DNA from 4 places in the Klebsiella sp. SYXHC3 genome. Region 4 is predicted to be linked to each of the others. Evidence: predicted binding sites of a transcription regulator. Region 4 holds the regulator's gene; each other region holds the start of a gene.

Region 1 (7,770 bases), on a different contig from region 4:
CGGCGCGATGGCCAGGAGCGCTTTTCCAACCCACTGCGCCAGTGCGCTTTTCTTCTCCGCCAGCCAATATCCCATGTCATCGAGCTTAACAATGACGCCCACCAGGCCATAAACCCCAACGGTCACGAGAATGGCGATGCCGGATAAAATCAGGATCTGATTAAGCAATGGCGCATCAGCTACAATACCCAGGGTAATCGCGACGATTTCGGCTGATAAGATAAAGTCGGTACGGATCGCCCCTTTTACTTTATCGCGCTCAAAGGCCTGCGGATCCTGGGCTGCAAGCGTTTCCAGCCGCTGCTGGCGCAATTTCGGATCCTCCTTATTCTTGCGCGCGTGCAGGTTATGCAGCACTTTTTCAAAGCCTTCAAAGCAGAGAAATGCGCCGCCCAGCATCAATAGCGGCGTAATGGCCCAGGGAATAAAGGCGCTGATGAGTAACGCCAGCGGCACCAGAATCACTTTATTCAGGAACGAGCCTTTTGCCACTCCCCATACCACCGGGAGCTCGCGGTTGGCTCTTACGCCTGTGACCTGCTGCGCATTGAGAGAAAGATCATCGCCCAGTACGCCAGCCGTTTTCTTGGCCGCCAGTTTTCCCATGACGGAGATATCGTCCAGCAGCGTGGCAATATCGTCCAATAAGGTTAAAAGACTACTTCCCGCCAAAATGTGCTTCCTTCAATTTCTGTTTATGAAACATAGAGTATGAGGCAAAAGCGCCCTCTCGCCCAGAGATGTCATTAGTCAACAAAAATATAACAAAAAAAGCACATTGAAAGCGCTCGCCAGCACGTTAGTTTTCACGTTAACTATATGTTCCCTTTCTATCTCTTTTCGTCGCGAGGAAGTATGTCTACCCGTCAGCTGTTACCCCTTATCGGCGCGCTGTTTGCGCTGTATATCATTTGGGGTTCAACCTATTTTGCTATCGCTATTGGCGTTGCCAGCTGGCCGCCGTTGATGATGGCCGGGATCCGCTTTCTCTCTGCCGGCGGCGTGTTGCTTATCTATTTACTGGCCACCGGCCATAAACTCCCGGCCCGCCGGCCGCTACTTAATGCGGCCCTGATAGGCATCCTGTTGCTTGCCGTCGGCAATGGCTTCGTCACCCTTGCAGAACATCAGCATGTACCATCAGGCATCGCAGCGGTGATGGTCGCCACCGTACCGCTGTTTACGCTCTGCTTCAGCCGTTTTTTTGGCATTGCTACGCGCAAGCTGGAATGGTTCGGTATTGCGATCGGTCTGGCGGGAATAGTGATGCTCAATAGCGGCGGCAACCTCAGTGGCAATCCCTGGGGCGCATTGCTGATTCTGATTGGTTCCCTGAGCTGGGCATTTGGCTCGGTTTACGGTTCCCGTATTGAATTACCAACCGGGATGATGGCGGGCGCGATTGAAATGCTGGCGGCAGGGATGGTGCTTTCCGCGGCATCCTGGTTCTCAGGCGAAAAACTCGCTCAAATGCCCTCCTGGTCTGGAATATTTGCCGTTGCGTATCTGGCCATTTTTGGCTCGCTTATCGCCATCAACGCCTATATGTATCTGATACGTAACGTAACGCCGGCGGTTGCTACCAGCTATGCCTATGTCAATCCGGTTGTCGCCGTGCTGCTGGGGACCGGATTTGGCGGCGAAAGTCTCTCATTTATCGAATGGCTGGCGCTGGCGGTGATTATTTTCGCGGTCGTGCTGGTGACACTAGGTAAATATCTCTTCCCTGCCCGCTCAACCGTTACGCCTTGTCAATCGGATCGATAAAACCGATTCCCTGAGTGTCGATCTGCGCGCAATCGCCACCGCCGCAGATCCACTCCTCCAGACGATCGCATAAAGCCTCATCGCTTAATTTCTGCCGCCCGCGGAGCGCGCACTCCCAGACAATCAGCACCCGCCAGCCTTGTGCTAACAACATCGCCAGGTCGCGGCGATCGCGCTGCACGTTAGCGCCAATTTTTTTCAACCAGAAATCGGTACGGGTCGCCGGTACTTTAAACAGATAACAGTGATGATGATGCCAAAAGCAGCCATGGGTGAAAATAACGCAGCGGTAGTCAGACAGCAGAAAATCAGGCCGCCCCGGTAGCGATGCCTCCTGAACGCGAAAAGTGAATCCGGCCTGCGTTAGCAGCGCCGCCAGCCGCTTCTCAATTGCCGTATCGCGGGTCGCGATAGCGCGCATATTTTTACTACGGGTGGCCTTATCATGAACGTCCGCCATCGCTATCTCCTGCAACGCGCCGCTTTACCGCCTCGGAAATTCGCGGCACCAGCAGCTTCGCTACCGCGGCAAACACCGGAACAATCACCGAGTTGCCGAACTGGCGATAGGCCTGGGTATCGGAAACCGGAATACGAAAACGGTATTCTCCCGGGGCTTCGAACCCCATCAACCGTGCGCATTCACGCGGCGTTAAACGCCGCGGGCGGCGCTGTTGATTTTGTGGATCGTCAAAGTGCTTTTCGCCCAATGGCTTATCCCAACCGCGATCGACCAGAATCTCAGCGCCATCTTTGTAGTAGCGCGCCGAAAGCGTTCGCGCAACGCTGCCTGGATTGGTCGGGTCGACCAGACCGTAGCCAAAACCGTTGCCACGCGCCTGATGTTTACGCGCGTAGCGGTAGAGATATTTCCATAAAACCGGCGTCAGGATGAATTTAGCATCGACGGTGGGATCCAATAACTCGCCAAAGGTCGGCCGCTGCGTCGGGTACAGGCTGGCGATATCGCGCAGCGTAAATCCTTCATGCAATTGTAAATCGCGACGGAAACCCACCAGCACGATACGCTCACGGTGTTGGGGTAAGAAATGACGCCCATCGATCACTTTTGGATCATCGACGCCCGCATGATCGGCATCCGCCACCTCATAGCCTAGTTCATCCAGCGTCTGCATGATAATACGGAAGGTTCTTCCTTGATCGTGGCTCTTCAGATTCTTGACGTTTTCCAGCACGAAGATCGGCGGACGGCGGGCGGCAATAATTCTAACGACATCAAAAAACAGCGTTCCCTGAGTTTCACAGGCAAAACCATGAGCGCGCCCCATGGCATTTTTCTTGGATACTCCGGCGAGCGAAAAAGGCTGACAGGGGAAGCCCGCGAGCAGTACATCATGTTGCGGGATCGCCTCACGGATAGACTTCGCCGCCTCTTCATCACTGATATCGGCGCGCTGGCTGAGAGTGATTTCGCGGATATCGGCGTTAAAGCTGTGCTCTTGCGGATCGCAATACCAGTTAGCTTTATAGGTACGTACGGCGTGTTTATTCCACTCGCTGGTAAATACGCACTGCCCACCAATAGCTTCAAAGCCGTGACGAATGCCGCCGATGCCGGCGAAGAGATCGATAAAACGAAAGGCATAGTCCGGATGATGGCGCGGCGGGGCCGGTAACAGGCTCGCCAGATGAGCGCACTCCGCGTTAGTCAATCTACTTGCCGCACGGCTCACCGTCGCCACCCGTTTGAGTATCGCCGGGCTCCAGTGCTGGTCGCCAACCGCGACCAGCTGTGCGACCAGGGTTTTGACATCATATATCGTCATCAACTGGCGCAACAACGCCTGCACGTGTTCCCCTGACGGTAAAGACAGGAGGTTTTCTTGGGATAAATTTTGCGGCATAACCTCAACCAGCACGGACAATTTTTGCAGAGAGTACCACAAATAGTCGCAACGGATTTAAACCGCTGGCGCAAAGCGGCGTAAAACCGCTTCATCCAACGACAACGGGTCGCCACGCAGTTCGGCGCTCAGCTTCGCCATAAATTGCACCAGAAATTGGGCGTTATGCACCGCCAAGGCTCTTCCCTGCTCCGTTTGCATGGTCTCAGGCAGACGGAGCAATTTGCTCTGGAAATGGTCGAGAGCATATTTCTTGTCATCAAGATCGCGCTGGTCAGCAAAGGGGTCGTTAGCATCAAACAAAATCGTGTTTAGCGCGCCTGAAACGGCAAAGACACGGGCCAGGCCAATTGCGCCCAAAGCTTCCAGACGATCTGCATCCTGGACAATTTTTGCCTCTACGCTTTGTGGCAGTATAGCCGCACTAAAGCTATGCGCTTCAATGGCATGCATAACAGCAGGATAACGGTCGTCTGGAAAGTCGGGAAAAGCGCTTTGCAGGATAGACCGCGTTTTCTGCGCCGCCATGCGTGAAGAATGATGACGTTGAGGATGGTTTTTAGCCAGGCTGACAATATCGTGAAAGTAGCAGGCCGTCAGGATAACCAACTCGTCAGCGCCGCTCTCGTCGACCAGTTGCTGCGCGGTACTCCAGACGCGGCGAAAGTGCGAAATGTCATGCGCCGCATCTTCCTGTGCATGATGCGTATTTAACCAGTTTTCAAATCGTTGTTGCCATTCAGCTAATAACATGAGCGTTTCCTGATGCCTGGGACTAGCCACGAGCATAGCAACTTTAATCGCGCTGTTCATGTACCTGAATAGGGGGACGCGTGTACCAGGCTATCGCCCCAAGGATTAACCCCACTGCCCCCAGCACCAAAAAACCCAGCAGCGCGCCAATCCATTTGCCCGCCGTTGATCCCCATTCACCATCAATGCTGGCGCCGGGAACACTTTGAATCCGCCCCACTATCCACCAGTACCGTACCATCGCCCACACAAAGTAAGCGCAAAAAGCGTAAAAAGCCCATAACGCCAGCTTTCCAACGGGCCCCCGTTTCGCTTTCGTGTCCATTAAATCCTTCTCCATACATCAACCACAACGCATCATCGTCAACCACACATTTGTGACGCAAATCACATTATACAATTATCATGCTTATCTGGAAGCATGAGTGTAGTACTGAGCGCTTTTGGACATCCGTGAACGCAGGAGCGGTACTCCCCTATATATTACGGCTGTGTTCATGCTTTTAAATAAGACGATTTGCTGAAATTCAGCGATGTTCGTTATCAAACAAAATTATTTCAAATGATGACTTATCACTTTATAACCGATGATATTATTATGCCATTTACAATACACATATCATTATCATGAAAAATTAAAAAACCTTTAGTATCAACAACCATAATAAGTCACTAATAAGCCATGGAAATATTCATTACCCAAAGAATAGAAAATACATATATTGAATATAAAATAAATATTTTGAAATATTTTAATATACTTTTATTACATTTTTTATTTAATTAAAAATGAACTTAAGCGGCTAGTATCGATTTGTCATTCCACAGGGAATTAGACAATTCATATTAATTATGATTAAAGGGAATACATAATGAAAAGAAAAGTATTGGCTATTATGCTGCCAGCGTTATTAGCAGCAGGCGCGGCGCACTCTGCGGAAATTTATAATAAAAACGGCAATAAACTGGACCTCTACGGAAAAGTTGACGGCCTGCACTATTTCACTGACGATGCTTCTGAAGATGGCGACCAAACCTACGTACGTTTCGGCCTGAAAGGCGAAACACAGATCAACGATCAGCTGACCGGCTACGGCCAGTGGGAATACAATATTCAGGCTAACACCACTGAAGGTGAAGGCGCTAACTCCTGGACCCGTCTGGGTTTCGCGGGTCTGAAATTTGCTGATTACGGTTCACTGGACTACGGCCGCAACTACGGCGTTATTTATGATGTTGAAGCCTGGACCGATGTGCTGCCGGAATTCGGCGGCGATACCTACACCCAAACTGACGTCTTCATGCTCGGCCGTACCAACGGCGTGGCGACCTACCGCAACAGCGATTTCTTCGGCCTGGTAGATGGTCTGAACTTTGCCCTGCAGTATCAGGGTAATAACGAAAACGCGGGTTCTGGCGAAGGCACCAATAACGGTGGCGATCGTAAACTGGCGCGTGAAAATGGCGACGGCTTCGGTATCTCTACTTCCTACGATTTTGGTATGGGCATCAGCTTCGGCGCGGCATATGCTTCTTCCGATCGTACCAACAATCAGGTGGCTGCCTCTGCCAGCAGCGCATACGCCGGCGGCGATAAAGCCGATGCCTGGACCGTAGGCGCGAAATACGATGCTAACAACATCTACCTGGCAGCGATGTACGCGGAAACCCGCAACATGACCTCCTTCGGTAAATCCACCAGCTATCTCGGCGGCGGTATTGCCAACAAGACGCAGAACTTCGAAGTCGTTGCCCAGTATCAGTTCGATGATTACGGTTTACCGCTGCGCCCATCCGTTGCATATCTGCAGTCTAAAGGTAAAGACCTGTACAACAGCGGCGACAAAGACCTGGTTAAATACGTTGATGTGGGTATGACTTACTACTTCAACAAAAACATGTCCACCTATGTTGATTACAAAATCAACCTGCTGGACGAAGATGACTACTTCTACCGCGCAAACGGCATCGCCACCGATGACGTTGTCGCGCTGGGTCTGGTCTACCAGTTCTAAGATCCCCTCATGACCAAAGCCTGCCACGCGCAGGCTTTTTTATTTTAACGGTCAGCCAATACTGCCTCGCGCGACGTCGGCATCAATTCACTGAATTCATTTAAATTTCGCCAAGGAAGTGGCTCAATAGCACTTCAGCAGCGGAAGGGATACTCGCGAGCGCACGAGAGCGGAAACGCTGAAATTTAGTCCTGGTCTGAGTCAGAAAATGAGAAGATTCTTTGGCGCCCTTGTCTGCTTCAGCGCTATGCTTTTTTGTAAAGGGATTGTCTCAGCGGGATATGCATCACTGAAAAGGATAAGCGTAAGTGATTGAATAGTGGCGGAGAGAGGGGGATTTGAACCCCCGGTAGAGTTGCCCCTACTCCGGTTTTCGAGACCGGTCCGTTCAGCCGCTCCGGCATCTCTCCGCTGTTGAGGTTGCTATAATGCCAGGTTCTTTGGCATTTTAATAGCTCCAGTCCCTTAAATTGAGTTCAAGTGACGACTTTGCGAGCGATATGATGTTTAAATGGCCGTGGAAAGCAGAAGAACAGACAGGCAATGGCGAAATCCCGTGGGAACAAGCGGTTGCCATTCCGGTTTTAGCAAACCTCACTCATCAGGAACAGCAACAGCTGTGCCAAATGGCAGCACGTTTTTTACAGCAAAAACGTCTGGTGCCGTTACAGGGATTTGAGTTAACCCCATTACATAGCGCGCGTATCGCCCTACTCTTTTGTCTGCCGGTGCTGGAGCTTGGCCTTGAGTGGTTAGATGGCTTCCATGAAGTCCTGATCTACCCAGCGCCCTTCGTCGTCGATGACGAATGGGAAGATGACATCGGCCTGGTGCATAATCAACGCGTTGTGCAATCCGGGCAAAGCTGGCAGCAGGGTCCCATTATCCTTAACTGGTTAGATATTCAGGACTCTTTCGATGCCTCAGGTTTTAACCTGGTGGTGCACGAGGTCGCGCATAAACTGGATTCACGTAACGGCGATCGCGCCAGCGGCGTCCCTTTTATTCCCTTGCGTGAAGTCGCTGGTTGGGAACACGACCTGCATGCAGCGATGAACAACATTCAGGATGAAATCGATCTGGTCGGCGAAAGCGCCGCCAGCATTGATGCCTATGCGGCAACCGATCCGGCTGAGTGCTTTGCGGTGCTCTCAGAATATTTCTTTAGCGCACCGGAGCTATTCGCACCTCGCTTCCCGGCGCTATGGCAGCGGTTCTGCCTGTTCTATCGTCAGGATCCGCTACAGCGTTTACGGGAAAACGATCTACTGGATGAAGACGACGTGCGCGTTGTTCATTAAAAGCCCACTTTGAACTAAATTTCGCCAATTGAATCAGCTGGTTAAATTTAGTGTTGACACTAAAATGCG
Region 2 (7,770 bases), on a different contig from region 4:
GATGAAGATCACGCAGGAGGTCCGCGACTACGCCGCGAAGCAAAATATCGAAGCCGGCATGGCCGATATGTCGAATAACTTCCGCGCCCGCGGCGGTGAAATCTACCTGAAAAAGGAAAATGCCTGATGTACCAGCCTGACTTTCCGCCCGTACCGTTTCGTCTCGGGCTTTATCCGGTTGTCGATAGCGTGGCGTGGAATGAGCGCCTGCTGGAAGCCGGCGTACGCACTATTCAATTGCGGATCAAGGACCAGCGCGACAGCGACGTAGAGGATGATGTTATCGCCGCCATCGCGCTTGGCCGCCGCTATCGCGCGCGTCTGTTTATCAATGATTACTGGCAACTGGCGATTAAGCACCGGGCGTATGGCGTACATCTGGGTCAAGAGGACCTGGAAACCACCGACCTGAGCGCCATCCGTAAAGCCGGACTGCGCCTTGGCGTCTCCACTCACGACGACATGGAAATTGACGTCGCGCTGGCGGCGCGCCCTTCCTACATCGCACTGGGACACGTCTTCCCGACACAAACCAAACAGATGCCTTCGGCGCCGCAGGGCCTCGAACAGCTTGCCGGGCATATTCAGCGGCTGGCCGATTATCCGACGGTAGCGATAGGCGGCATCAGTCTGGAAAAAGCACCGGGCGTACTGGCCACCGGCGTTGGCAGCATCGCGGTCGTCAGCGCCATTACCCAGGCAGCAGACTGGCGGGATGCCACTGCACAACTGTTAGCGCTGGCGGGAGCAGGCGATGAATGATCACGATTTCATGCGCTATAGCCGCCAGTTGCTGCTGGAAGATATCGCCATTGAGGGACAGCAGAAACTGTTAGCCAGCCGGGCGCTGATTATTGGCCTGGGCGGCTTAGGTTCGCCGGCGGCGCTATATCTGGCGGGGGCCGGCGTCGGGACGCTGACGCTGGCCGATGACGACGCGGTGCATCTCAGCAACCTGCAGCGGCAAATTCTGTTCACCAGCGACGATATCGACCAGCCAAAAGCCGCGGCGGCAAAGACGCGGCTCAACCAACTCAATCCGCAAATCCGCCTCGTGGCGCTACAGCAGCGTTTAAGCGGCGAGGCGCTGCGCGCTGAAGTGGCGAAAGCCGACGTGGTGCTGGACTGTACCGATAACATGATCGCCCGCCAGGCGATTAACGCCGCCTGCGTCGCCCTTGAGACGCCGCTGGTGACCGCCAGCGCCGTCGGCTTCGGCGGCCAGTTGATGGTGCTGACGCCGCCCTGGGCGCAGGGCTGCTATCGCTGCCTGTGGCCGGACACCGCCGAACCGCAACGTAACTGCCGCACCGCGGGAATCGTCGGTCCGGTCGTCGGCATGATGGGGACGCTGCAGGCGCTGGAGGCCATAAAGCTCCTTAGCGGCATGGCGACGCCGCGCAACACGCTACGGCTGTTTGATGCCCGCACCAGCAACTGGCGCAACCTTGCGCTGCAAAAGGCCCAGGGCTGCCCGGTATGCGGAGGCCATGATGCAAGTCTGGTTTAACGACGAACCGCTGGAGTGCGCGGACAACCTCAGCGTAAGCGCCCTGCTCAGCCAACTGGAACAGCTCCAGCCGGGCGTTGCGCTGGCGCTCAATCAACACATCCTGCCACGCGAACGGTGGGAAGATCATCTCTTGCAGGAAGGCGATCGGGTCCTGCTTTTTCAGGTTATCGCCGGAGGCTGACATGTTACGTATTGCTGATAAGACTTTTGAATCCCACCTTTTTACCGGAACCGGCAAATTTGCCGCCCCGGAGGTGATGGTCGAGGCGATTCGCGCCTCGGGAAGCCAGCTGGTGACGCTGGCGATGAAGCGCGTCGATTTACGCCAGAACAATGACGCGATTCTCGCGCCGCTGTTGGCGGCGGGCGTTAACCTGCTGCCGAATACCTCAGGCGCCAAGACGGCGGAAGAAGCGGTATTTGCCGCCCGCCTGGCGCGGGAAGCCTTAGGCACCCACTGGTTGAAACTGGAGATCCACCCGGACGCCCGCTGGCTGCTGCCTGACCCCATTGAAACCCTGAAGGCGGCGGAATTGCTGGTGCGCGAAGGTTTTGTCGTCCTGCCCTATTGCGGCGCCGACCCGGTCCTGTGCAAACGGCTGGAAGAGGCTGGCTGCGCGGCGGTGATGCCGCTGGGCGCGCCGATAGGCTCCAACCAGGGGCTGGAAACCAGGGCTATGCTGGAGATTATTATCGAACAGGCGACGGTACCGGTGGTGGTTGATGCCGGGATCGGCGTACCGAGCCACGCGGCGCAGGCGCTGGAGATGGGCGCTGATGCGGTGCTGGTCAATACCGCCATTGCCGTCGCCGACGATCCTGTCGCCATGGCTCGCGCCTTCCGCATGGCGGTCGATGCCGGATTACTGGCGCGTCAGGCCGGACCGGGCGCACGCAGTACTCAGGCGCAGGCCACCAGCCCGCTGACCGGCTTTCTGGAGGCGCTGGCATGAAAACTTTTAGCGATCGCTGGCGGCAGCTGGAGTGGGATGACATCCGCCTGCGCATCAACAGCAAAACCGCCGCCGACGTCGAACGAGCGCTGGCGGCAAAGCAGCTCACCCGCGATGACATGATGGCTCTGCTCTCTCCTGCCGCGGCCGATTACCTTGAACCGCTGGCCCAGCGCGCACAGCGCCTCACCCGGCAGCGCTTCGGCAACACCGTCAGCTTTTACGTACCGTTGTATTTGTCCAACCTGTGCGCCAACGACTGTACCTACTGCGGCTTCTCAATGAGTAATCGCATTAAGCGCAAGACGCTGGATGAAGCAGAGATTGCCCGCGAATGCGCCGCAATCCGCGATTTAGGCTTTGAGCATTTGTTACTGGTCACCGGCGAACATCAGAGTAAGGTCGGAATGGATTATTTCCGCCAGCATCTGCCATCCATCCGCCGCCAGTTTGCCTCGCTGCATATGGAAGTGCAGCCGCTGGCGACCGAAGAGTATGCCGAACTAAAAACGCTGGGGCTTGATGGGGTGATGGTCTACCAGGAGACCTACCATGAAGGCATGTATGCCCAGCACCACTTGAAAGGTAAAAAGCAGGATTTCTTCTGGCGCCTTGATACGCCGGATCGCCTGGGCGAAGCGGGGATCGACAAGATCGGCCTCGGCGCGCTCATTGGTCTTTCCGACAGCTGGCGGGTGGACTGCTTTATGGTCGCCGAGCATCTGCTGTGGCTACAGCAGCGCTACTGGCGCAGCCGTTACTCTATCTCCTTCCCGCGTTTACGCCCTTGTGCCGGAGGGATTGCGCCAGCCTCGCTGATGGACGAACGTCAGCTGGTGCAGACCATTTGCGCCTTCCGCCTGCTGGCGCCGGAGGTTGAGCTGTCGCTCTCGACCCGTGAATCACCGTGGTTCCGCGACCGGGTGATCCCGCTGGCGATTAACAACGTCAGCGCGTTCTCCAAAACCCAGCCCGGCGGCTACGCCGACGATCATCCGGAGCTTGAGCAATTTGCGCCACACGACGATCGCCGCCCTGAAGAGGTCGCCAGCGCGCTTGCCGCCCGTGGCCTGCAGCCGGTATGGAAAGACTGGGATAGCTGGCTGGGACGCGCCTCGCAATCATCATGAAGCATGCTGCAAGCAGCTGATTATTTTGCGTGCCTGCACGAGAGATGAAAAACGGAGGCTCGCCGAACTGCCGCCGTTTTTCTATTCTGCCCTGGTCAGCAGCGGACGCTGACCAGGGCGAGCTTTTCTTTCCTCTCTTCGCCCTGCCTCTACCGTCCGCACTGCCGCAAACATATTGCTATTAAATATTAATCACGATGATGAGCGCACTCAGCGTTATAATTTAGCGATAGTTACAGGATTCGCTAAGCAGGCATGCTGGCTTAACCTGCGTCTAAACCCACGGTTTATAAATCCCGGACGATTAACAACTTATGGCACGCCACAACAGAAAGCTCTCTTTTACTACGCCAATCGTAGTGGGGTTTGCGGGGATTTTGCTCAGTTTTTTACTAATCGCAATCTTTGTTACCGCGACGCAGAAGAAAAACTTTCTTGAAGATTATCACCATATTAACCGCAACTTCACCCATAACCTTGCGGTGAACTACACCGAATCGCTGCTGCGCGAAAATGACTACATTCTGGCGCGCGCGACGAAATACTTTGCCCGCGACGATGCGCTCAATAGCGCCGTAAATCTCAATCCGCAAAAGGGTCTGGACGATTTGATGCGTCTGCAGGAGCTGATGCCGACGGTCTCCTCCATTTCGCTTGCCGATACTCTTGGTCATTATCTGCGCGCCCCCGAAGTGATGGAAGGCGATGAGAGCCGCACGTTTGATCCAAAAACGCGCCCCTGGTTTATTCGCCAGGCGGAAGCCAGTACCTTCAGCCTCTATACCACTCCTTACCTTGACTACTTCACCCACCACCCTACCGTTACCGTCTACCGGCCTGTCATTTCACCGCAGGGAAGGCTCAAAGGTAGTCTGGCATTTCATATGGATCTGACCTCAATGGGCTACGCGTTACGGCAGATTGTCTCGCCGGTACAGGGCGAGTTTTTTGTCGTGCAACGCGACGGCAAAGTGGTTATCCATCCCGATACCGGCGCGCTATTTAAAACCTACGTTAGCGCGGAACTGATGGACAAAATGACCAGCGCGGAAGGCCAACTTTATGATGAGGAACATAAGGCCTGGTACTACTACTATTCCTTTACCAACCCTGACTGGTTCGTTATTTTCCGCGTCACCGATGCCACCCTTGATGACCTGACGCGCTATGAAACCGATATTGTCGCCTGGGGGTTCGCCCTCGCCGCCATTGTCATCGTCCTGTTCGGGCTGTATCTGCGCCACGCTTCGCGTACCGTACTGATGAACATCATTAACGCCATTAAGACCGGCGACGTCAAACGCGCGCCGCGGCTGGAAGCCATGCTCAGCAAAGCGATCGAGAGCAATAAACAGCGTGAGCTCACCTATGTCCGCCAGGCCACCATCGATGCGCTAACCGGCTGCAAAAATCGCCGCGCCTTCGACAGCGATATCGCCGCCCTGATGAACGATCACCAGCCTTTCGCCCTCGCGTTGGTCGATATCGACAACTTTAAATCAATTAATGATACCTGGGGCCACCTCAATGGTGACATCGTGCTGCGCAACGTCGCGCGTGAAGGGATACAGATCCTGCAGCCGCAGGAGATCTCGCTTTACCGCTACGGCGGCGAAGAGTTTGCCGTTATCTTCCCTGCCGAACATATCGACAACGCGCTCACCATTCTGGAGAGCTGGCGCCTTAACGTTGCCAGCCGAACCTGGCGCGAAGAAGGATTAACCGTCACCTTTAGCGCCGGCCTCGGGGAATGGAATATGGAGCCGCTGGAAAAACTGGTCGTTAGCGTGGATGAAGCGTTGTATAAGGCCAAACAGCAGGGCAAGAATCGAATCGTTCGCGCCTGAGCACAACTCCCTGATAGCCCGCTTTTGCGGGCTTTTTTATCTCGGCCGCTGCAAAATTGAAACCGGTTTCATTTTTTGTGATGTTTTACACACAATCATGGTGAAGCGGTTGTGCCGCGCCGCCGCCCACGATAAAGATGATGCATCAAGGAACATACATAAGGGCGATGAAACTATGAAGAATATCGTTTTATGCTGTGCCGCAGGAATGTCCACCAGCATGCTGGTGCAACGCATGAAAGAGGCCGCGCAAAAGAAAGGCATCGAAGTCTCGATCAAAGCTGTGCCGGTAGCGGAGTTCAAAGATAACCTGGCCGCGGCGGATATTATCCTGCTCGGCCCACAGGTGAAGTACGAGCAGGCGAAACTACAGGCGCTAGCCGACCCGGTCGGTAAAAAGGTCGCCGTTATTGACATGATGGATTACGGCATGATGAAAGGCGATGCCGTTCTGGATAAAGCCCTGAAGCTGATGGAGTAAGGCATGGAAGATTTAGAGACGATTATCATGGAGCTGCTGGTCAACGCCGGCTCCGCACGCAGTTCTGCCCTCACCGCCCTGCAGCAGGCGCGTAAAGGCGATTTCGCCGCCGCCGAACAGGCTATGGCCGACTCCCACGAATTCGTGAAGCATGCGCATAAAATCCAGACCCAGCTTATTGGCCTGGACGAAGGCAGCGGCAAGCTGCCGGTGAACCTGATTACCGTGCATTCCCAGGATCATCTAATGAACGCGATGGTGATTCAGGATTTAGCAACCGATATGATCGAACTGTATCGCCGCCTGCCGCCCGCACAATAATCCCGCTGATTTATCAGGCGCCGCCAGCGGCGCCTGTCTCACTTACAGAAAACCGTACATCGCTGCGAACACCCAGCCAAAGACGCAAGAAACGCTCACGCCAATTAATCCCGGCAGGATAAAGCTATGGTTTATGACGAAGCGGCCAATATGGGTCGTGCCTGAACGGTCAAACTGAATCGCCGCCAGATCGCTTGGGTAAGTCGGCAGGATGTAATAGCCGTAGCAGGCGGGCGCGGAAGCCACGATATAGGCCGGGTCAACGCCGATCGCCAGCGCTACCGGGACAATCGCCGCCAGCGCCGCCGCCTGAGAGTTGACGAACTTAGATACCAATAACAGCACGATAGCGTAGGCCACGGGTACTCCTTCACCATCTCTCCGAGCACGCCTTTAATCTCGGTCATGTGCGCGCCAAACATGGTTTCCGCCATCCATGCAATGCCGTACACCGCGACGATAGCGATCATCCCCGAGCGGAAAACCTCATTTTTAGAAATCGACGCCGGGTTAGTTTTGGTAATGATGATGATAAGCGCCCCGGAGAGCAGCATGAACATCTGGATCACCAGTACCATTGAGAGAGGCTTACCATCGAACGCCGGGCGCAGTTCGGAAAACGCGCCAAGCAGCGCCACTACGGCGATTGAGGCAAGGAAGATCCACATCGCGATCCAGTTGCTGGTCGGCAGCTTTTTATCCAATAGCGTGGCCGTATCGCCATAAACATAATGACGGTTTTCCGGTACTGCAATAAACGCCTGGAAGGTCTCGTCTTTATCAAGGTCCTTACCGCGGAACCAGCTGAAGATGCCAATCGCCAAAATCCCCAGTAGCGTTGACGGAATGGTTATCGCCAGTAGATCGAGAAACTCAAGGTGCTTACCGTTAAAGGTAAAATTCCCGAGCATCGCCACCAGCGAGACCACCGCCACCGAAACCGGACTGGCAATGATCCCCATCTGAGCGCCAATCGAGCTCGCCGCCATCGGCCGCTCCGGGCGAATATTATTTTTGATAGCTACGTCGTAAATAATTGGCAGGATCGTATACACCACGTGGCCGGTACCGCACAGGATCGTCAGCGTACAGGTGACGAATGGCGCAACGATAGAAACGTATTTGGGGTTGCGCCGCAGGAGCTTCTCGGCAATCTGCAGCATCACGTCTAAACCGCCGGATGCCTGTAGCGTCGCCGAGGCGGCCACCACCGCGATAATCACCAGCATGACATCAACCGGTGGTTTTCCTGGTTTAAGATGAAAGACAAAAACTAAGATAACTAAGCCAATGCCGCCTAAAAGGCCGAGCGCAATGCCACCCTTTTTCGCGCCGTAGAACAGACAAATTAAGATAATGATGAGCTGTATAGCAAATTCCATGCATCCCCCAGAAGCTATCCATTAATAACGACAATACTCTCCGCCTTATTTTTATTTTGCTCACCACCTCCATTGCCTTTTAACAGGCGCAGTGACCCCCTCAGTTGCGGTAAACCGAAAAGGATGGGGAAAAGTAATCACAT
Region 3 (7,770 bases), on a different contig from region 4:
TGATAGCGCCTTTAGATTCCGGCTCATCCATCTCGCCATCGCCCAGGAAGGCGTAAACGGTTTGCGCAGAGGTGTCTTTCAGACCACGGTGTTCCAGATATTTCAGGAATTTAGCCTGATAGATTGCGCCCAACGGCCCCAGACCCATTGATACGGTCGGGAACTGCCAGAATTCCGGCATCAGTTTCGGGTGCGGATAAGAGGACAGACCATTACCGTGAACTTCCTGACGGAAGTTGTTCATCTGCTCTTCAGTCAGACGACCTTCCAGGAAGGCACGTGCATATACGCCCGGAGAGATGTGGCCCTGGAAGTAAACCAGATCGCCGCCGTCTTTCTCAGTGCGCGCACGGAAGAAGTGGTTGAAGCAGACTTCGTAGAAGGTAGCGGAAGACTGGTAGGATGCCATGTGGCCACCCAGCTCCAGATCTTTCTTCGATGCGCGCAGAACGGTCATGATGGCGTTCCAACGGATCGCTGAACGAATACGGCGTTCCAGCTCCAGATTGCCCGGGTATTCCGGTTCATCTTCAACGGCAATAGTGTTGACGTAATTATGCGCTGCCGCACCGGCCGCTACTTTCACGCCGCCTTTGCGGGCCTCAGAAAGAAGCTGGTCGATCAGATACTGAGCACGCTCAACACCTTCTTCACGGATGACCGATTCGATCGCCTGTTGCCAGTCGCGAGTTTCGATCGGATCCACGTCATTCTGGAAACGTTCTGACATGGGGGTATTCCTTATCTATCTAATCGTTGATTTAACTGGAACCTGTCCCATTGAACTCTTTAGCGTTTCACTCTGATGAACAACCAAGAATTCAATAAGACAGGTTCTGCGTTTAGTTGCCGCGCTCTAAAAAATGGCGCTTAAGAACCGGAGTTCTCGTCCTTTCGTTGCTGTAAACGACGCAGTGAACGTTCTCTACGACTCTGTTCACGGCTACGATCCAGCAAAATTTCCTCAATGAACGCCAGGTGACGGTGCGACGCCTCACGCGCCTGCTCCGGCTCCCCGGCCATTATCGCCTCGAAAATGCGAGTACGATGGTTGCTGACCAACGGGAGCATTTCCCGGCGGGCATACAGCAATTCAAAGTTCTGACGAACGTTTTGTGCCAGCATCGGCTCCATACACCTTAGCAGATGGAGCAACACCACATTGTGCGCCGCTTCGGTGACGGCGATTTGGTACTGGACGACAGCGCCGGATTCGGCGTCGAGATCGCCGGACTGTTGGGCCCGCTCAATGGCTTGATGCAGCTCGCGAATACGGTCGCGATCTTCATCATTGCTGCGCAGCGCCGCGTAATAAGCCGCGATGCCTTCCAGCGCGTGACGGGTTTCCAGCAAATCGAATTGGGATTCAGGGTGGTCGGACAGGAGCTCGACCAACGGGTCGCTAAAGCTCTGCCACAGGCTGCTTTGTACAAAGGTTCCACCGCCCTGGCGACGAAGCAACAGGCCCTTGGCTTCGAGGCGTTGAATCGCCTCACGGAGCGAGGGACGGGAAACGTCGAACTGTTTTGCCAGTTCGCGTTCAGGCGGGAGTTTTTCACCGGGGCGCAACGTCCCCTCAAGAATCAGAAACTCCAGCTGCTGCTCTATCACATCAGAAAGTTTTGGTTGGCGGATCTTGCTGTAGGCCATATTCCCTGTCTCTGCCATTCGCCCGGAGTCAATTGGTCTTACCAATTTAAAGTTCGTAGCGCTAAAGTAACAAAGTATTCACCTCCTGTCCATACAGGTTTTGATTGAAATCAGTAAACCTGGCCTTTTTTAACAACCTTACAGAAATAACGTTTCAGAAATGTAACCTTGCACAAAACTTACATTTACCCAGCAAGGGGTAGCATTAACTTTATATAAACGAAAAATTACGCTTTCTGAACCGATTCAAGAAGCGAAAAAGTGCATTTATAAACCAATAAAGTGAATAGATAACCAATAAAGAGTAGCGGTGGCGGTGGTAAGAAAAAATGACAAACGGTGTCTTTTTGTTCGTTCCGTCATCATCCCTTCATAAAGCAGGTGCATTCGCACGCCCTTACCATTATTCTTCATCAGGCGAAAGGTCTTTGAGGGAATTTCCGCTTTGCTTTCCGTAAAGAAATCAATACAAAAATGGAATTTCATAATTACACAAACACAACAATGTGTGCGTTGCGTCACTCGGGTAAAAACTGGCCTCAAACGCCTTGAAATTAGCTAACTATGCTATTTGGCAGAGACGGACAGCAAAGCAGCAACCTGAAGGATGAAGCGTATAAACATAATAACCACACACGAGGTTTCATGATGGAAGGTCAACAGCATGGCGATCGACTCAAGCGCGGCTTGAAGAACCGCCATATACAGCTCATTGCGCTAGGAGGCGCTATTGGTACGGGCTTATTCCTGGGTAGTGCGTCAGTGATTCAATCTGCAGGTCCTGGTATTATTCTCGGCTACGCTATCGCCGGGTTTATCGCCTTCCTGATCATGCGTCAACTCGGCGAAATGGTCGTCGAAGAACCGGTAGCCGGTTCATTCAGCCATTTTGCTTATAAATACTGGGGCGGATTTGCCGGCTTTGCCTCCGGCTGGAACTATTGGGTGCTGTATGTCCTTGTCGCCATGGCGGAACTGACCGCCGTGGGCAAATATATCCAGTTCTGGTGGCCGGAAATCCCTACCTGGGCCTCCGCGGCGGTCTTCTTCATCGCCATTAACGCCATTAACCTGACCAACGTAAAAGTGTTCGGCGAAATGGAGTTCTGGTTCGCGATTATTAAAGTCGTCGCGGTAGTGGCCATGATTCTGTTCGGCGCCTGGCTGTTGTTCAGCGGCAACGGCGGCCCGCAGGCGACGGTCAGTAACCTGTGGGATCAGGGCGGTTTCCTGCCGCACGGCTTCACCGGGCTGGTGATGATGATGGCGATCATTATGTTCTCCTTCGGCGGTCTGGAACTGGTGGGCATCACCGCGGCAGAAGCGGACAACCCGGAAAAGAGCATCCCGAAAGCCACCAATCAGGTTATCTACCGTATCCTTATTTTCTATGTAGGCTCCCTGGCCGTGCTGCTCTCCCTGCTGCCGTGGACGCGCGTCACCGCCGATACCAGCCCGTTCGTGCTGATCTTCCACGAACTCGGCGATACGCTGGTGGCAAACGCCCTCAACATCGTGGTGCTCACCGCCGCGCTCTCGGTTTACAACAGCTGCGTGTACTGTAACAGCCGTATGCTGTTCGGCCTGGCGCAGCAGGGTAATGCGCCGAAAGCGCTGCTGACTCTCGATAAACGCGGCGTACCGGTCAACACCATTCTGGTATCCGCCGTAGTCACCGCGCTGTGCGTGCTGATCAACTACCTGGCGCCGGAATCGGCGTTCGGACTGCTGATGGCGCTGGTGGTCTCCGCGCTGGTAATTAACTGGGCGATGATTAGCCTCGCGCACATCAAATTCCGTCGCGCTAAGCAGCAGGAAGGCGTGAAAACACGTTTCCCGGCGCTGTTCTACCCGCTGGGTAACTGGGTATGCCTGCTATTTATGGTCGCGGTACTGGCCATCATGCTGATGACCCCGGGAATGGCGATTTCGGTGTGGCTGATACCGGTATGGATTGCCGTTCTCGGCGTTGGCTATCTGTTTAAGCAGAAAAGCGCCGGCGTCGTAAAAGCACAATAATACATCTCGTCACGCCGTGTCCGTCCTCGAGCGACGGGCACGGCGCATTGTTATCTGCTTCACACTTTCCTTCCTGTAACAGTTTTATCCATATCGATGACGGATTACTGCAACGTAATTCCCGACGCTAAGACCAATAATTCTCTCCAGACTGCAATGGAGAGTTCCAGGATGACAGGCAATACACTTTCGCTGAAAGAAAAGATTGGCTACGGGATGGGCGATGCCGGATGTAACATTATCTTTGGCGCCATCATGTTGTTCGTTAACTATTTTTATACGGATATTTTTGGTCTTGCGCCGGCGCTGGTTGGGGTGCTGCTGCTTTCGGTGCGCGTCATCGATGCCGTCACCGACCCGATCATGGGGGCGATGGCCGACCGCACCCGCAGTAAATATGGCCGCTTTCGCCCATGGCTGCTGTGGATGGCCTTCCCCTACGCCCTGTTCAGCGTGCTGATGTTCACCACCCCGGAATGGACCTACAACAGCAAGGTTATCTATGCCTTCGTCACCTACTTCCTGCTGTCGATAACCTATACCGCGATTAACATCCCCTACTGCTCTTTGGGGACGGTGATGACATCCGACCCGCAAGAACGTGTCGCCTGCCAGTCATACCGCTTTGTGCTGGTCGGTATCGCGACGCTTCTGCTCTCGCTGACTCTGCTGCCTATGGCGGAGTGGTTCGGCGGCGCCGATAAAGCGAAAGGTTATCAAATGGCGATGACCGTATTGGCGTTCATCGGCATGTGTATGTTTTTGTTCTGCTTCGCCACCGTACGCGAGCGCATACGTCCTGCGGTACAAACCAACGACGAGCTGAAAAAAGACCTCAAAGACGTGTGGAAAAACGACCAGTGGGTTCGCATTTTGCTCTTAACCCTATGTAACGTTTGCCCCGGCTTTATCCGCATGGCCGCCACCATGTACTACGTCACCTGGGTGATGGGGCAAAGCACCCACTTCGCCACTCTGTTTATCAGCCTTGGCGTGGTCGGCATGATGATCGGCAGCATGCTGGCGAAAGTGCTGACCGACCGCTGGTGTAAACTGCAGGTCTTTTTCTGGACCAACATTGTACTGGCAGTCTTCTCCTGCGCGTTCTACTTCTTTAATCCGCATGCCACAACGCTGATTCTGGTGCTCTACTTCCTGCTCAATATCCTGCATCAAATCCCGTCGCCGCTGCACTGGTCGCTGATGTCCGACGTTGATGACTACGGCGAGTGGAAAACCGGTAAACGGATCACCGGCATCAGCTTCTCCGGTAACCTGTTCTTCCTGAAAGTGGGGCTGGCGGTCGCCGGGGCCATGGTGGGTTTCCTGCTGTCGTGGTACGGCTACGATGCCGGCGCGAAGCAGCAAAGCGCCTCGGCGCTAAACGGTATCGTACTGCTGTTCTCAGTGATCCCCGGCGTTGGCTACCTGATTACCGCAGGCGTCGTACGCCTGTTGAAAGTTGACCGTGATCTGATGCGCCAAATCCAGAGCGATCTGGAAAAACGCCGCAGTAACTACAGCGAACTGAATGAACTCCAGGAATTGAAAACCAGTGAACACGTAAGGAAAGCCTGATGAACAACTGGCCGAATCCCTTTATTGAACAACGCGCGGACCCTTTTATCCTGCGCCATCACGACAGCTACTATTTTATTGCCTCCGTGCCGGAATACGATCGGCTGGAGATTCGCCGCGCCGCCACGCTGGAAGGCCTGCGTGAAGCCGAGCCGGTGACCGTCTGGCGCAAGCCGCAAAGCGGTCCGATGAGCCAGCTGATTTGGGCGCCTGAGCTCCACCACATCGACGGCAAGTGGTATATCTATTTCGCCGCCGCCCCGACCCATGACCTCGACGCCCAGGGGATGTTCCAGCACCGGATGTTCGCCCTTGAGTGTACCGACAGCGATCCGCTCAGCGGCCGCTGGCAGGAAAAAGGGCAAATTATCACCCCGTTCGATACCTTCGCCCTCGATGCCACCACTTTCTGCCATCAAGGGAAACGCTGGTATTTATGGGCGCAGAAAGACCCGCAGATCGCCGGCAATACCAATCTCTATCTGGCGGAGCTGGAAAACCCGTGGACGCTAAAAGGCGCGCCGATCATGCTGAGTAAGCCGGAGTTTGCCTGGGAATGCCGGGGATTTATGGTCAATGAGGGGCCTGCGGTGCTGGTACACGGCGATAAGCTGTTTATCAGCTATTCCGCCAGCGCGACCGATGAAAACTACTGCATGGGATTATTATGGATAGATATTCAGGCCGATCCGCTACAGCCGGCTAACTGGCACAAATCCCCGCAGCCGGTATTTCGCACCAGCTACGAAAACCGCCAGTATGGTCCCGGCCACAATAGCTTTACGCAAACGCCGGAGGGGGAAGATGTGCTGGTGTACCACGCGCGCAACTACACCGAAATCGAAGGCGACCCGCTGTACGATCCTAACCGTCACACCCGGCTGAAGTTAGTGCGCTGGCAAGAAAACGGGATGCCCGACTTCGGCATCCCGCCCGCTGATACGCTGTAGCGAGTGAACAGCGAGCCGTCCGGGATCCAACGCCACCACTGGGATTTTCCCTGCTTGCGCTGCGCTTAGCAGGGCTACCGCTTCTGCGCTTACCGGGCCGCGGAGCGTAGGCCGGATAAGCGCAGCGCCATCCGGCGACATGAGGGCGCCAAGCCCAGCAGCGCCTGGCTTCGGGCTGTTAAATCAACGTTCCGTAGATGGTCAGCAGCGCCATAATCACCACCACCACCAGCGAGGTTTTCTTCGCCATGGAAACCGCCGCTTTTGGCGTCTCAACCGCATCGACGTGCGGCTCGCGGGCCAATGAGAACTGGGCCAGACGAGTTAATACCTGATACTGTGAAGAGTGACGATCGCCTAGCGAGGCAAACCACGCAGGCAGCGCTTTTTCGCCGTGCCCCAGCAGCGCGTATACCACGCCAACCAGGCGCACCGGCACCCAATCGACAATATGCAGAATACCGTCAATGCCGGACTGTAAACGATGGCGCGGCGTCTGATAGCGCGCAAGCCAGGTCTGCCAGGCGCGCAGGACGCTATAAGCGGTTAGCGTCAACAGCCCCCACGGGCCGCCGACCACCAGCCAGAACAGAGGCGCGAGATAGTAGCGATAGTTGATCCATAGCAGTGCGTTTTGCAGCTCGCGAAGATACTCCTGACGATCGCAGCCCGGCGGCACGCCGTGAATAAGCGTTAGTTCGCTGGCCATAGAATCGCAGGCGTGGCTATCGTTGTTCGCCGCCGCCTTCAGATAGGCATGATAATGCAGGCGCACCTTGCCCGCGCCAATACACAGCAGGCCAAGCAAAATCCAGAACACCAGCAGCGGTACGTTAAATAGCTGCCCCTGTAGCAGGCGTTGAATAACATATACCACCGCCACCGCGACGACGGTCATCAGCACGGTGCCGAACAGCGAGAAATGCCTCACGCGGCGGAACAGTACCTCCAGGCGATGATCGAGCTGCCAGTGCTCGCCAAGTTTGAACAGACGCTCGGCGATGAGAACCAGCAGCGTAGTAAACAACGTCATGGTATCTCCTTATGTGACGATGCGGCCAACATACCGCGGTATTTTGCCCAATCAAAGGCCGGGCCGGGATCCGTTTTACGTATCGGCGCGATATCGCAATGGCCGGTAATATTATCAGCAATACCAGGATAACGCTGGATGAGCGCCTGGGTAATCACCACTAACTGCTGGTACTGCGCCTCGGTGTAGGCCTGAGTATCCGTCCCTTCCAGCTCAATGCCGATCGAAAAATCATTGCAGCGCTCGCGGCCGTGATAGCTGGAGACGCCCGCATGCCATGCGCGCTTATCAAAGGGTACATACTGGACTATCTCGCCATCGCGACGAATCAGACAATGCGCCGAAACGCGCAGATGAGCAATCCCGGCGAAGTAAGGATGCGCGTCGGCATCCAATGTTCCGGTAAATAGCGCGTCAATCCACGGGCCGCCAAACTCCCCCGGCGGCAGGCTGATATTATGTACCACCAGTAAAGAAGGGTTTTCATCGTCCGGGCGGCAATCGTGATGCGGCGAAGGCACCCGACGCGCGCCCACCAGC
Region 4 (7,770 bases):
ACGTGGCTGATAACGCTTTCCTCGACCACGGGCAGCGTGATTTTGGCTACGCGGTATTTGGTAAAGTGGTGAAGGGAATGGACGTCGCCGACAAAATTTCTCAGGTTCCGACCCACAACGTCGGCCCATACCAAAATGTTCCGTCCAAACCGGTCGTTATTCTCTCGGCGAAAGTGCTGCCGTAATCTTCTTCAGGCGCGGGCGGTCCGCCTGCGCCCAGCTTGCCTCTCTGCGTAACCTGAAATTGCTGCTTATACTTGTGGCACACAGGGGACGATAAGGGAGGCGACCATGCGTTTACTCACCGATAAACAAAAATCCCGGCTCTGGGAACAGACCCGCAATGCCAATTTTCAGGCCAGCCGACGCCTTGAAGGCGCGACGGTACCGCTCGTTACCTTGACGGCTGAGGAAGCGCTGGCGCGTCTTGCCGAGCTGAGGAGGCGTCATGAGCGCTAAATATGGTGACGATCGCGACCCCTATCTCTATCCGACGCTGGATGTGTTGCGTAATCGGCTGGGTATTCGTCAGGCGCAGCGGCTGGAACAAACGGCATGGGAATTCACTTCGCTGCGCGCGGCGACGATCCCGTTGGGCCCGCGCGGCCGCGGCTTACCGCATCTGTGCGCCATTCACCGGCAACTTTATCAGGATCTCTTTGACTGGGCGGGCAAACTGCGGGAAATCGATATCTACCAGGGCGATACGCCGTTTTGCCACTTCGCGTGGATAGAGAAAGAGGGCAACGCGCTGATGCGCAAGCTGGAAGAAGAGGACTATCTGTGTGAACAACCCCGGGAGACGTTCGTCGAACGCCTGAGCTGGTACTACGGCGAAATCAATGTCCTGCACCCGTTCCGCCTTGGCAACGGCCTGACGCAAAGGATCTTCTTCGAACAGTTGGCCATTCACGCCGGCTACCTGCTCGACTGGCGGGGTATTGAGCCGGATGCGTGGAGCCAGGCTAACCAGTTGGGCGCGATGGGCGACCCGGAACCGCTGGAGCGTATCTTTCGTAAAGTGGTAAGCGAAGCGCGGGAATCTGAGTAGAATAGCCCGGTTTTGTTTTTTCCGGAGCCGCTATGATCCTGCTAATCGATAACTATGACTCTTTCACCTGGAATCTGTACCAGTACTTTTGCGAACTGGGGGCGGAGGTGCTGGTTAAGCGTAACGATGAGTTAACGCTGGCAGAGATAGCGTCGCTGGCGCCGGAGAAAATCGTTATTTCGCCGGGCCCCTGCACGCCCGATGAGTCAGGTATTTCGCTGGACGTTATCCGCCGCTATGCCGGAAAAACCCCGCTGCTCGGCGTGTGTCTGGGTCATCAGGCTATCGCCCAGGTCTTCGGCGCCGCCATCGTACGCGCCGCGCAGGTCATGCATGGTAAAACGTCGCTTATTGAGCACAACGGCGAGGGCGTTTTTAAGGGGTTAAACAACCCGCTCACCGTTACGCGTTACCATTCATTAGTTATCGACCCGCCAACCCTTCCCGCGGATTTTATCGTTACCGCCCGCAGCGCCAGCGGTGAAATCATGGGTATCCGCCATCGCCAGTGGGATCTCGAAGGCGTGCAGTTCCACCCGGAGAGTATTCTTAGCGAACAGGGACACCAACTGCTGGAAAACTTCCTTAAACGCTGATTTATAGTTGCCATGAGTTGATTTATTATGCATATTTTGTGATTAAAACATCGCATTCATTGCACATTACACAGAAGGATGGGCATCACATGGCAACAGAGCAACCGGCAATCACCCGCGCCACATTCGATGAAGTCATTCTGCCGATTTATGCACCGGCGGAGTTTATTCCGGTGAAGGGGAAAGGCAGCCGCGTTTGGGATCAGCAGGGCAAAGAGTACGTTGATTTTGCCGGCGGGATTGCGGTGACCGCGCTGGGCCACTGCCACCCGGCGCTGGTGGCGGCGCTGCACGAGCAGGGCGAAACCCTGTGGCACACCAGCAACGTTTTTACCAACGAGCCGGCGCTGCGCCTGGGTCGCCAGCTGGTGGACGCTACTTTTGCCGAACGCGTGGTGTTTATGAACTCCGGTACGGAAGCCAATGAAACGGCGTTCAAGCTGGCGCGTCATTACGCAATCACTCGCCATAGCCCGTACAAAACCAAAATCATCGCTTTCCATAATGCCTTCCACGGACGGTCGCTGTTCACCGTCTCGGTTGGTGGTCAGCCGAAATACTCTGACGGTTTCGGGCCGAAACCGGCAGATATCGTGCATGTCCCATTTAACGATCTCGAGGCGGTGAAAGCGGTGATCGATGACCATACCTGCGCGGTGGTGGTTGAGCCGATTCAGGGCGAGGGCGGGGTAATGGCGGCGACGCCGGCGTTCCTGCAGGGGCTGCGCGAACTGTGCGACCAGCATCAGGCGCTGCTGGTATTTGATGAAGTGCAGTGCGGTATGGGCCGTACCGGTTCGCTGTTCGCCTATATGCATTACGGCGTGACCCCGGATATCCTGACCAGCGCGAAAGCGCTCGGCGGCGGTTTCCCGATTAGCGCGATGTTGACCACCAATGAAATTGCCAGCGCCTTCCATGCCGGTTCCCATGGCTCCACCTACGGCGGCAATCCGCTGGCCTGCGCGGTGGCGACCGCGGCTTTCAACCTGATTAACACGCCGCAGGTGCTGGAGGGCGTGAATGCCAAACGGGCGCTGTTTGTCGAACACCTGCAGCAGATCGATGCGCAGTTTGATCTGTTCAGCGACATCCGCGGCATGGGGCTGTTAATCGGCGCCGCGCTTAAGCCGCAGCATCATGGACGCGCGCGCGATTTCCTCTATGCCGCGGCGGAGGCCGGGGTGATGGTGTTAAACGCCGGGCCGGACGTAATGCGCTTTGTGCCGTCGCTGGTGATTGATGATAGCGATATCGCCGAAGGGATGGCGCGCTTTGCGCAGGCGGTTAAAAACGTGCTTAGCGCCTAGTCGTGCGTAGCCAGATGCCGTGATGCGGACGCTGACGCCATGCCACCGACGAAATGGTGTGCATGGTGTTCAGATGGCCGAGGATCCGCTGCAGATGCTGCTCAAGGGTGCTGAGCGGCCCACGCAACACTTCCCCGTCCTGGGATTCCATAATATTTACATCGCCCGCGCTGCCCGGCCCGTCTGAATCCAGACGCTGCTGACAGCGCTGTAGCGCAATTTCACAAGATTCCAGATACCGCTGCGCCAGGTCAGGCGTTAGCATCGTATGCTCGCGCGCCAGCGTGGTCATGGCGTTGATATGCTCAACGATAAACTGGCTATGGGTTACCCACAGCTTCATATCTTCCAGATAGTGCGAGTTAAAACCCGGTTCCTGCATCGCCTGGTTAAGCGAGTTATACAGGGCGTTGTGCGCCTGGTTGACGCGCATACGCTGGTAGGCCAACGCCGGGGCCTGCGGATCGGCGCTAAGTATCAGCCGAATAGCCTCCTGATCGGCCTCCAGAGCATCGTGGGCGTTTTTACGCAGCAGGCCGCTCTGCCATTGCGGCCATAGCCAGACCATCCCGCCAAAGGCGATCAGACAGCCAATGATGGTATCGATAAAGCGGGCGACGATGAACTGCTCGCCGTTAAGCGTTAGCAACTGCAGGGTGTATACCGCGGTGACGGTAAAGCCCACCATCGCCCAGCCGTAGTGTTTACGAATGATGAGATAGCTCAGCAGCGTGATGAACAACATACCGCTTAACGTATAGCTCTCCGGTACGTGGAAGTGTAAGGTCAGCCAGGCGATCACCAGGCCCGCCAGGGTGCCTGCCGCCCGGTGGACAATCCGCACGCGGGTGGCGCCGTAACCGTTTTGCGTCACGAACAGCACGGTCATCAGGATCCAGTAAGGCTTCGGCAGGTGCAGGGCGCTGCCCATCAGGCTGGCGATGCTCAACATTACGCTGATGCGCGCGGCGTTGCGCAGCGCCGGGGATTTCAATGACAGGTAGTTCTTCAGGGCCGGTAGCAGCGGCAGGCGTCGTTCTTTGTCCGCCATCAGGTTACGTGCGTACAGCGGGCGCTGAGTACGTAGCACGCGGGCGATACGACTGAAGTGCCAGGCGCAGAACTGGCCAACTGGGTTATCGGGATGCTGATAGGCGATTTTTTCCAGCGCGCCGATTTGCTTATCCATCTGAAAGCGGCGCGGGTAGCGGTGGTAGAGAATATCATCCGCCAGCACCCGCAGACGAGCGGCGACGGTCTGCGCGTTCCAGCGGATGACCGCTTCCGCATGGCTGCGCTCCACCAGTTTTTGCACCTCTTCCGGCTGGTGCAGGCTCACTGAAATATGTTCCTGCAGATCCAGCCCAACCTGGAACGCGCGCAGCAGTCGCTTATGATCGCTACGCTGGTTGGCGGCTAACATATGCATCTGCTGATAGCACTGGGTAATTAAATCGACTACCTTCTGCTGGCGGGTAAGCAGCGGCGGCAGGGAGGTCGTCGGATCAGTGTGCTGCGTCAGGAGGCTATATTTGGCCTCGCAATAGTTAGCCAGTTCGCGGTAAAGCAGGCTTAACGACTCGCGCAGCGGCTGCTCTCGCCAGAGCCAAAACCAGAACCAGTTAAAGAGTCCGTACCACAAGGTTCCCAGCGCATAGATAAGCAGCGGCTCCCAGATGGGCATATTGCCGGCCAGGCTTAAGGTAAAAATGGCGGCGATAAGCGATGCCGGCAACAGGCGAGCGTGTAGCGAGCTGATTTCCGCCGTCACGCCGAGAATCAGCGCCAGCGCGCTGAGGATAAGCGGCAACGGGATGTCGCGCGCCAGAAGCAATTGCACAATCAGGCTGCTGCCGGCAAACAGGCAGCCGCCAACGATCAGGCGTTTGAAAAAACGTTTATGCGGGGTGTCGAGACCGGCAATATTGCAACAGGCGGGAACTAAAGAGAACAGCAGCCCTTGCTGCAGATGGCCGAGCAGAAGCCCGATGGCCACAGGTAGACACAGCACCAGCGTTTGCCGCAGTGCATAGTTGACTTCCGGGTGGTAAATCAGCCTGCGCCACATGGGAGAAACAAAAACGGCGTACTGCGCGGAGCAATACGCCGTTTAGCGACTTAACGGGTACCGTAGACGACGATAGTTTTACCGTGTGCCGAGATCAGGTTTTGATCTTCCAGCATCTTCAGAATACGGCCGACGGTTTCACGAGAGCAACCGACGATCTGGCCAATTTCCTGGCGGGTGATTTTGATCTGCATCCCGTCCGGGTGAGTCATGGCATCAGGCTGTTTCGCCAGATTCAGTAAGGTCTGAGCGATACGGCCCGTCACGTCGAGGAAAGCAAGGTTACCGACTTTCTCGGAAGTGACCTGCAGACGACGCGCCATCTGCGAGGAGAGGCGCATCAGGATGTCCGGGTTCACCTGGATTAACTGACGGAATTTTTTGTAAGAGATCTCGGCCACTTCACATGCGGTTTTCGCACGTACCCAGGCACTACGTTCCTGACCTTCTTCAAACAGGCCTAATTCACCGATGAAATCGCCCTGGTTGAGGTAAGAGAGGATCATCTCTTTACCTTCTTCATCCTTGATGAGTACAGCCACGGAGCCTTTTACGATGTAGTAAAGCGTTTCCGCTTTCTCACCCTGGTGAATCAGCGTGCTCTTTGATGGGTACTTATGAATGTGGCAATGAGACAAGAACCATTCAAGGGTAGGGTCTGTTTGCGGTTTGCCAAGCACCATGCGCGGTTATCCTCTGTTATAAGCTATCTCCGGACGCCGACACTACACGGCATCCGGGCATGCAATCGTATTTTTCCCTATGCCTGGGAAGCTGGCTGCTCAATTTATGCAGCCTGTAATGTGAACTCCTCAGCATACATGCGGTACATCAATGTATTACTGTAGCATCCAGACTGTTTTAGCATAGCTTTCACCGCATGTCTCCTGGTGTCTCGCTTCAGCATGACCCAGGTCGCCTTCCGTTGCGAGATTTGTTATGTGCGCGTAATCTGTCAGGAAAATTGCAACAGCGGAGTTAAATTTTATGCAAGCGCGTGTGAAATGGGTGGAAGGTCTAACCTTCATCGGTGAGTCGGCCTCCGGCCACCAGATTTTAATGGATGGCAACTCCGGGGACAAAGCGCCCAGCCCGATGGAAATGGTGTTAATGGCGGCGGGCGGCTGTAGCGCAATTGACGTGGTGTCTATCCTGCAAAAAGGGCGTCAAAACGTCACCAACTGCGAAGTGAAGCTGACCTCTGAACGCCGTGAAGAGGCGCCGCGCCTGTTCACCCATATCAATCTGCACTTTATCGTCACCGGTAAAGAGCTGAAGGATGCGGCGGTGTCCCGGGCGGTGGATTTATCCGCGGAGAAGTACTGCTCGGTGGCGCTGATGCTGGAAAAGGCGGTCAACATCACCCACTCTTACGAAGTCATCGAAGCCTGAGACGAATTGACGTAGCGGGACGCTAACCCCGGCAGCACGGCGACCGGGGTTTTATTTTGCCCTTAACTAATGGTTTTGCCTTCCATCAAGCGCTCGACCAGCGGCGCCATAATGAGCTCCATCGCCAGCCCCATCTTACCGCCCGGCACCACCAGGGTGTTCATATGCGAGATAAACGACCCCTGTAGCATCGCCAACAGCCAGGGATAATCAATCCCCTGCAAATTGCGAAAGTGAATCACCACGAAGCTTTCGTCGAGCGATGGAATGCCTTTGGCGGCAAATGGATTCGAGGTATCGACCGTCGGCACGCGCTGGAAGTTGATATGGGTGCGTGAGAACTGGGGGGTGATGAAATTGATATAGTCTTCCATCGAACGTACCACCGAGTCCATCACCGCTTCGCGCGAATGGCCGCGTTCGCTGGTATCGCGAATGAGCTTCTGGATCCATTCAAGGTTGACGATCGGCACCACGCCGACCAGCAGGTCGACATGTTTCGCCACGTCATGCTGCGGCGTCACCACGCCGCCGTGCAGCCCCTCATAAAACAGCACGTCGGTCGGTTCAGGCAGCGGCTGCCACGGGGTAAAGGTGCCGGGAACCTGATTCCAGGGAACCGCTTCATCATAGGTATGGAGATATTTTCGCGACTGGCCCTTGCCGAATTCGCCGTACTCTAAAAAGGTGCGTTCAAGCAGGCTGAAGTCGTTGGCTTCCGGGCCGAAGTAGCTGATGTGTTTGCCCTGATCGCGCGCTTTGCGGATCGCCATGTCCATTTCCGGGCGAGTATAGCGATGGAAGCTATCCCCTTCGACCTCCGCGGCATGCAGGTTCAGCTGCGAGAAAATTTTGCGAAACGCGAGGCTGGTGGTGGTGGTGCCCGCGCCGCTGGAGCCCGTGACTGCGATCACTGGATGTTTGGCAGACATAACAACTCCCTGATTAAGTGATGGTGTGTCGCCGTATCGCGCCAGGCTCTCGCGGTTAGAGGGGCATGGCGCTTAGCCGTTAAACATCTTGCGGGGCATGATGTTGACCGTCTCGTGCAGTTCTGACCACACCAGTACGGCCTCCCCGGTTTTAAGCTGCTGTTTTACATCGGCGACTTTATCGGCAAGCGAACGTTCATGTTCACCATAATCGGTGCCTTCGCGCAACACAAAGCTTTCAATCAGATTATCCAGCGTTTCGGGATCGAGATCCTGCCAGGGAATAATCATGCTTGTCCTCCCAGCCAGCGGGTTAACCAATCCGGAATACGTTGCTCCAGCCACATTTGCGGTTTTCGCAGCGTACCGCCGACAAAGCCAACGTGGCCGCCTTGTTCCGTGAGCTGATATTCGACGTTAG

Evidence for each region. The regulator CRP, encoded in region 4, controls carbon source genes, mostly activating them, when cyclic AMP is high. The targets are predictions, from matches to a motif close to ATGTGANNNNNNTCACAT.
Region 1: the regulator CRP is predicted to act here: its motif matches at 4,761-4,778, upstream of drpB (cell division protein DrpB).
Region 2: the regulator CRP is predicted to act here: its motif matches at 5,519-5,536, upstream of AC2CGP_RS23940 (PTS sugar transporter subunit IIB).
Region 3: the regulator CRP is predicted to act here: its motif matches at 3,717-3,734, upstream of AC2CGP_RS18795 (glycoside-pentoside-hexuronide (GPH):cation symporter).

Annotation. Positions count from the first base shown of each region.
Region 1 is NZ_JBXUNG010000001.1:1,076,449-1,084,218, forward strand. Features, by position in the region: gene AC2CGP_RS05310 (DUF808 family protein) at 1-672, opposite strand, end outside; gene yedA (drug/metabolite exporter YedA) at 856-1,767, shown strand; gene AC2CGP_RS05320 (very short patch repair endonuclease) at 1,742-2,227, opposite strand; gene AC2CGP_RS05325 (DNA cytosine methyltransferase) at 2,211-3,632, opposite strand; gene AC2CGP_RS05330 (phosphohydrolase) at 3,690-4,385, opposite strand; gene drpB (cell division protein DrpB) at 4,429-4,710, opposite strand; gene ompC (porin OmpC) at 5,258-6,400, shown strand; tRNA gene AC2CGP_RS05345 (tRNA-Ser) at 6,721-6,810, opposite strand; gene mtfA (DgsA anti-repressor MtfA) at 6,901-7,701, shown strand.
Region 2 is NZ_JBXUNG010000018.1:17,932-25,701, reverse strand. Features, by position in the region: gene thiC (phosphomethylpyrimidine synthase ThiC) at 1-127, shown strand, start outside; gene thiE (thiamine phosphate synthase) at 127-762, shown strand; gene AC2CGP_RS23965 (HesA/MoeB/ThiF family protein) at 755-1,510, shown strand; gene thiS (sulfur carrier protein ThiS) at 1,494-1,694, shown strand; gene thiG (thiazole synthase) at 1,696-2,466, shown strand; gene thiH (2-iminoacetate synthase ThiH) at 2,463-3,596, shown strand; gene AC2CGP_RS23945 (sensor domain-containing diguanylate cyclase) at 3,911-5,443, shown strand; gene AC2CGP_RS23940 (PTS sugar transporter subunit IIB) at 5,619-5,924, shown strand; gene AC2CGP_RS23935 (PTS lactose/cellobiose transporter subunit IIA) at 5,928-6,245, shown strand; partial or broken gene dcuB (anaerobic C4-dicarboxylate transporter DcuB) at 6,288-7,627, opposite strand.
Region 3 is NZ_JBXUNG010000008.1:100,008-107,777, reverse strand. Features, by position in the region: gene aceE (pyruvate dehydrogenase (acetyl-transferring), homodimeric type) at 1-730, opposite strand, end outside; gene pdhR (pyruvate dehydrogenase complex transcriptional repressor PdhR) at 871-1,650, opposite strand; gene aroP (aromatic amino acid transporter AroP) at 2,296-3,669, shown strand; gene AC2CGP_RS18795 (glycoside-pentoside-hexuronide (GPH):cation symporter) at 3,841-5,247, shown strand; gene AC2CGP_RS18790 (glycoside hydrolase family 43 protein) at 5,247-6,197, shown strand; gene ampE (beta-lactamase regulator AmpE) at 6,376-7,230, opposite strand; gene ampD (1,6-anhydro-N-acetylmuramyl-L-alanine amidase AmpD) at 7,227-7,770, opposite strand, start outside.
Region 4 is NZ_JBXUNG010000002.1:456,748-464,517, forward strand. Features, by position in the region: gene ppiA (peptidylprolyl isomerase A) at 1-185, shown strand, start outside; gene AC2CGP_RS09120 (YhfG family protein) at 292-459, shown strand; gene AC2CGP_RS09125 (putative adenosine monophosphate-protein transferase Fic) at 449-1,051, shown strand; gene pabA (aminodeoxychorismate synthase component 2) at 1,084-1,647, shown strand; gene argD (bifunctional acetylornithine/succinyldiaminopimelate transaminase) at 1,737-2,957, shown strand; gene AC2CGP_RS09140 (YccS/YhfK family putative transporter) at 2,947-5,025, opposite strand; gene crp (cAMP-activated global transcriptional regulator CRP) at 5,076-5,708, opposite strand; gene AC2CGP_RS09150 (OsmC family protein) at 6,013-6,417, shown strand; gene AC2CGP_RS09155 (phosphoribulokinase) at 6,480-7,349, opposite strand; gene AC2CGP_RS09160 (YheU family protein) at 7,422-7,640, opposite strand; gene AC2CGP_RS09165 (hydrolase) at 7,637-7,770, opposite strand, start outside.